DNA from 2 places in the Blautia sp. DFI.6.71 genome. Region 2 is predicted to be linked to the other one. Evidence: a T-box and tRNA genes for the amino acid it is inferred to sense, from the RefSeq annotation. Region 2 holds a T-box; the other holds one or more tRNA genes.
What was found. The T-box of region 2 lies ahead of thrS (threonine--tRNA ligase). A T-box ahead of a tRNA ligase gene usually reads a tRNA of that ligase, here a tRNA-Thr.
Positions count from the first base shown of each region.

Region 1: it has a tRNA-Thr gene. The T-box ahead of thrS (threonine--tRNA ligase) is inferred to sense a tRNA for this amino acid. The anticodon was not compared.

Region 1 covers NZ_JAJDMJ010000005.1:43,395-46,823, reverse strand. Annotated here, with positions in the region: gene glgB (1,4-alpha-glucan branching enzyme) at 1-1,720, shown strand, start outside; tRNA gene LJE12_RS04240 (tRNA-Thr) at 1,781-1,853, shown strand; gene LJE12_RS04235 (ABC transporter ATP-binding protein) at 2,488-3,429, shown strand, end outside.
Region 2 covers NZ_JAJDMJ010000044.1:18,792-22,220, forward strand. Annotated here, with positions in the region: gene hisC (histidinol-phosphate transaminase) at 1-691, opposite strand, end outside; T-box leader at 839-1,066, shown strand; gene thrS (threonine--tRNA ligase) at 1,231-3,192, shown strand; gene LJE12_RS15170 (GH36-type glycosyl hydrolase domain-containing protein) at 3,289-3,429, opposite strand, start outside.

The DNA of each region.
Region 1 (3,429 bases), on a different contig from region 2:
CAAAGGCGGCGAAGTTCTGTTAAAGGCTGATCCTTATGGGAACAGTGCAGACCATGATCCTGAGGGAGCATCTGTTGTAGCAGATGTAAGTGCTTTTCAGTGGAATGACGGAGACTGGATGAAAGAGCGTCACAGATTTGATGACAGGAAACAGCCGGTTTCTATATATGAAACATCTCTGGAGGAATGGAAATCCGCTGAGGAACTGGTGGAATTTCTGGCAGAGGAAGATTTTACCCATGTGGAACTCCATCCTGTGATGGAATATCTGGATGATATTACAGGTGGTTATTCTACATATGCATATTATGCACCTACTTCCAGATTTGGAAGCGTGGCGGATTTTCAGAAGCTGGTAGATGAGCTGCATCAGGCGGGGGTCGGTGTGATTCTGGACTGGACACCTGCACAGTTCCCGCGTTATGCCTCCGGTCTGGAGAAATTTGACGGAACACCTCTTTATGAGAGACAGAATCCGGCAGAGGCCATTCATCCGTTCTGGGGAACATTGCTCTATAATTACGGAAGCCCGATGGTGAAAGATTTCCTGATCTCCAATGCCTGCTTCTGGGCTGAGGTCTACCATGCTGACGGTCTGCGTATGGACGATGTGGATGCCATGCTGTATCTGGATTATGGCAGAAATCCGGGAGAGTGGACACCTAATATTTACGGAACCAATGAAAATCTGGATGCTCTGGAATTTCTGAAGCATCTGAATTCTGTGATAAAGGAGAGAAATCCCGGATTGCTTTTAGTTGCTCAGGAGAACGGACTCTGGCCGGAGCTGACAGACAGTGTGGAGAATGACCATCTGGGATTTGACTATAAGTGGAGTGGCGGATGGACAAAAGATCTGCTTGAATATTTGAGCAAGGATCCTATTGAGAGAAAGAATTACCATGATCAGCTGACTATGTCCATGCTCTATGCATACTGCGAACATTATATTCTGACGCTTGGCAGCAGGGATGTTGGTACATTGAAGGATTTCGCGGATAAGCTGCCGGGAAGTGAAGAACAGAAGAATGCGCAGATCAGAGAGGCTTATGCTTATATGATGCTTCATCCGGGATGCAAGATGATGGCACCGGATAAAGATATGCCAAAGGAACTGGAAGTATTTGTCAAAGACCTCAATAATATGTATCTTGCTCATCCTGCACTTTATCAGCTGGATGATGAATATGATGGATTTGAATGGGTTCAGCTGATGAAGTATGAGGAGAATGTGATCGCATTCATGAGAAAGACAGAGAAACCGGAAGAAACTGTTCTGGCTGTCTGCAATTTCGCGGCAATCCCATATGAAAACTACAATGTGGGAGTTCCTTTTGCCGGCAAATATAAAGAAATCTTTAACAGTGATGATAAAAAGTACGGTGGTAATGGTGTAGTAAATACGAGAGTTAAAGCAGCGAAGAAGGCTGAGTGTGATGAGAGAGAGTATTCCATCACAGTAAAGCTTCCGGCACTTGGCGTGGCAGTCTTTACCTGCACTCCGGAAGAAATTGAGAAAAAGCCTGCTGCCGAGCACAGCCAGATCAAGAAATCCATCACCAAGACAAGAACTGTACGAAAGGCTGCCGGGAAAACAAAAGCAGCTGTAAAAACTGCAGTGAAACCGGTGACGAAAAAGGTGACAAAAGAAGCACCCCAAATAGTGAATAAAACGGAGGAGAAAATACCGGTCAAAAAGGACTTGACAGAGAAGAAATAATATTATAAACTAAATGCTGTGGCTGTCAGAATTATCAATTTCTGACAGATTACAGCATAAGCTGAAATAGCTCAGTCGGTAGAGCACTTCACTCGTAATGAAGGGGTCGTGAGTTCGAGTCTCATTTTCAGCTTGAAAGATATTGGGCAATTGTAATTTTATAGAAAATCCGCTATACTGAAAAGCAGAGTATAGTGGATTTTTTATGTTTTTATGGAGGTTCGTATGGTGAGTACCTTAAAATTGCCGGTAGGAATTGAAATGATTGTAAAGAGAAATTTACGTTACTGTCCACACGCCACTATCCCGCGAGGTGTTTTGGCATGAATATGCAAAAATCCCGAGACATACAAGCCAAAATTCCATTGCCGCAGGCAATCTGGAATGAATTTTGGCTAAGTTACTGTGAACGGAGTGAACAGTAACAAATTTACTTGACAATCTCGGGCCTATCCTTTAATATAACTTTTGGATTATACCAAATAAATAATGACCGGGAATCTATCAAGAAGAATGGTTGATTTCCGGTTTTCTTATGTGGACATCATGGTCAGGAGTGCACGCAGACTGGATGGAACAGGACGGACCGGATATATCTATAATTGGAAAAATGGACATATACAGATGCGAAACCATGCAGAGACTGGCACTGTAACAGGCGTCAGCATTGGCATAAACCGATGTAGGGGCGAGAGCTTTTACGCGTGGTTTCGTATCTTTTTTAGTATAAAGAGGTATCTTTTTTATATGAAAGGAGCTGAGTATAGTTGGCAGAGGTTTCACTTGAACTGAAGGAGATAAAGAAAAGTTTTACAGAAGGCGAAGCAGTTCTGGATAATATCAGTCTTGAGATCAGTAAAGGGGAGTTTATTACTTTGCTGGGATCTTCGGGATGCGGCAAGACGACAACATTGCGAATCATTGCCGGTCTGGAACAGCCCGATGCAGGAAGTGTCTGGCTGGATGGCAGGGAAGTGACAGGTCTGGAGCCGAACCAGAGGGATGTGAATACAGTATTTCAGAATTATGCCCTCTTTCCACATATGAATGTTGCGGAGAATATTGGCTATGGTCTGAAACTGAAAAAAGTTCCTAAGAGTGAGATCAGGAAAAAAGTTTCTCAGATGCTGGAACTGGTGCAGCTTGAAGGATATGAAAAAAGAAAGCCTTCCGAACTCTCGGGCGGTCAGAAACAGAGAGTTGCCATTGCGAGAGCACTGGTGAATAATCCCAAGGTACTGCTTCTGGATGAGCCGCTGGGAGCACTGGATCTGCAGCTTCGCCGTGCGATGCAGATAGAACTGAAGCATCTGCAGAAGAAACTGGGAATTACATTTATCTATATCACTCATGATCAGGAAGAAGCTATCAATATGTCTGACAGGATCGCGGTGATGAAGGACGGACGTATAGAGCAGATCGGAACACCGGATGAGATCTATAATCATCCAAAGACCAGTTATGTGGCAACATTTGTAGGAAATGCAAATATCCTGCATGGGGTTGCAGAGAGTATTCAGGGAGAGAATGCAATCGTAAAGATTGGAAATGACAGGGTAATTGTAAAGCTTGAAACAAGTCAGCAGGATACAGGGGATACAAGGGCAAAACAATACCTGGCAGCAGGAGAGAAAGTAACTCTGGCTGTGAGAAGCGAAAATATATTGTTACAGGAAACTGCTGTAATCGGTGATACCGGTACAGATCAC
Region 2 (3,429 bases):
GGAATCTGATCAGTTTCTCATTTCCACACGCAAAACCAATTCTCATCCCAGCCATAGAACGCGACTTGGAAAATGTCTGTACGACCAGAAGGTTGTCATATTTTTCAATCAATGGAAGCGCCGACTGACCACCAAAATCCACATAAGCCTCGTCCACGATCACAATCACATCAGGATTATGGCGGATAATATCCTCCACTTCCTCCAGCGGCATCTCCACACCTGTCGGCGCATTCGGATTCGGGAATACAATTCCTCCGTTTTCTCTGAAATAATCTTCCTTCCTTATATGAAAGTTCTCATCCAGTGCCGGTCTCTCATATGGAATGCGAAACAGGTCTGCCCATACATCATAAAAAGAATATGTGATATCCGGAAAAAGAACCGGCTTCTGTGAATTAAAGAATGTAAGGAAACTCATGGCAAGCACATCATCGGAACCTACTCCCACAAAAACCTGTTCATCCTTCAGCCCGTAATTCTTTGCAATGGCATGTACCAGTTCTCCTGCTGTAGGATCCGGATAAAGTCTCATAGTATCTGTATCCATCTCCCTCAACGCCTTCTCCACTCCAGGTGCCGGCGGATACGGATTCTCGTTGGTATTCAGCTTGATCATATCCGGCTGATTGGGCTGCTCGCCTGGTGTATATGGTATTACTTTACGTATATTTTCTTCCCATCTGCTCATTTATCTGATTCCTTTCATGTTTTTTATTGTTTTTCACTTTCGTCAGTATAACATTAATCTCTATTTTCGTAAATCAACTTTTTGCATTTTACTGATTGACAAACCCACTTTGCAAGTTTATAATAGGCGGCAGAAAAGATAAGAAAGATCAAAACGTTGAAGAGAAGAGTACGCTGAGGAACGTTACAGAGAGAAATGTATACCGGTGCAAGCATTTCATCGCGAACCAGCCGAAGACCACCTCTGAGTGACTTTAATACAGTCCGGTGATTCCGTTACCATCGAATGAAGCGGTTCTGATCAGATGATTTATCCATCAATAATGTATCAGAACAACCGGGGTGGAACCGCGAGTAATGTTATCTCGTCCCCTACAGTATTTAACCGTACTGTAGGGGATTTTTTTATTCTTTCTTTTACCCCTTCGCAGTACAAAAAACTGTTACTGTTCACTCCGTTCTCAACAATACGCTCCGCGGGATATCAACAGTGAACAGCAACTATAACAAATCCATACTAACGTAAAGGAGATAATCATCATGATCGTAACATTAAAAGACGGCTCAAAAAAAGAATACGCTGAAGCAAAATCCGTAATCGACATTGCTTACGACATCAGCGAGGGACTTGCACGTGCTGCCTGTGCAGGAGAAGTAAACGGAGAAGTTGTAGACCTGAGAACAGTTATTGACAGTGACTGCGAATTAAACATCCTGACAGCAAAAGATGAAAAAGGACTTGCCGTTCTCCGCCATACAGCATCCCACGTACTTGCCCAGGCAGTACAGACCTTATTCCCGGATGCAAAGGTTGCTATCGGACCTTCTATTGATACAGGATTCTACTATGATTTCGACTGCCCTCCATTCTCCCGTGATGACCTGGATGCAATCGAAAAAGAAATGAAAAAGATCATCAAAAAAGGCGCTAAGATTGAACGCTTCACAAAATCAAGAGAAGATGCCATCGCATACTTCCAGGAGAAAAATGAACCATACAAGGTAGAACTTATCGAAGATCTTCCTGAAGGCTCCGAAATCTCTTTCTATTCCCAGGGAGACTGGACAGACCTCTGCGCAGGACCTCACCTTATGAGCGTAAAGGGTGTAAAAGCATTCAAGCTTCTCTCCTCCTCCAGTGCCTACTGGAGAGGCAGTGAAAAGAACGCAATGCTCACACGTATCTACGGAACAGCCTATGCTTCCAAAGATGAATTGAAAGAACATCTGGAACAGATGGAAGAAGCAAAAAGACGTGACCACAACAAACTTGGCCGTGAGATGAAGATCTTCACAACTGTAGACGTGATCGGTCAGGGACTTCCACTTATCATGCCAAACGGTGTGATCATGATGCAGGAGCTTCAGCGCTGGATTGAAGACGAAGAAACAAAACGCGGATATATCAGAACAAAAACTCCGTTAATGGCAAAGAGCGACCTCTACAAAATTTCCGGTCACTGGGATCACTACAAAGACGGTATGTTCGTTCTCGGTGACGAAGAAACAGACAAAGAAGTATTTGCGCTTCGTCCTATGACATGCCCATTCCAGTACTATGTATACAAAGCAGAACAGCACAGCTATCGTGATCTGCCTCTTCGTTACGGCGAAACATCCACTCTGTTCCGTAATGAGGATTCCGGGGAAATGCATGGTCTGACACGTGTACGTCAGTTCACGATCTCCGAAGGTCATCTGATCGTAAGACCTGACCAGATGGTAAAAGAATTTAAAGACTGTATCGCACTTGCACAGTACTGCCTGCAGGTTCTTGGTGTAGAGGAGGACGTAACCTATCACCTTTCTAAATGGGATCCTAACAACAGAGAGAAATACATCGGTGATGCAGAAGTGTGGAATCAGACAGAAGCTCATATCCGTCAGATGCTTGAAGAACTGAACATTCCGTTTACAGAGGATGTTGGCGAAGCTGCATTCTACGGACCTAAAGTTGATATCAATGCCAAGAACGTATACGGAAAAGAAGATACTATGATCACGATTCAGTGGGATGCTCTTCTGGCTGAACAGTTCGACATGTATTATATCGATGAAAACGGTGAAAAACAGCGTCCATACATCATTCATCGTACATCCATGGGGTGCTACGAGAGAACACTGGCATGGCTCATTGAGAAATATGCAGGTATGTTCCCGACATGGCTCTGCCCGGAACAGGTTCGTGTGATTCCAATTTCCGAGAAATTCCACGACTATGCTGCCAAAGTTGAAGCTCAGTTAAAAGAAAACGGAATCCGCTGCTCTGTTGACCAGCGTTCCGAAAAGATGGGCTACAAGATCCGTGAAGCACGCCTTGCAAGAGTTCCATACATGCTCATTGTTGGCGCCAAAGAGGAAGAAGAAGGCAAGGTTTCCGTAAGAAGCCGTTACCTTGGCGACGAAGGAATGAAAGACCTTGGTGAGTTCCTTACATCCATCAAAGAAGAAATCAAAAACAAGACAATTCGTAAAATCGAAGTTCAGGAAGAAAATAAATAAAACAGGTATTTTACTTTAACCTGTTCAAATAAGTCCCCACCCTCTGCTTTAATTGCATCAGGCAATAAGCAATGGGTGGGGACTTTTATTTATCAGTTATCCCATCTGTACAATTACATGGTATTCGTTTCTGCCATTGACCATAGGAATCTGGTTTCCATTTATCCTCTCACCATCTACCTCAATCCATCTGACTCCTTTCTGCACACCTTTCGGTTTATGGATCTCAATATGATA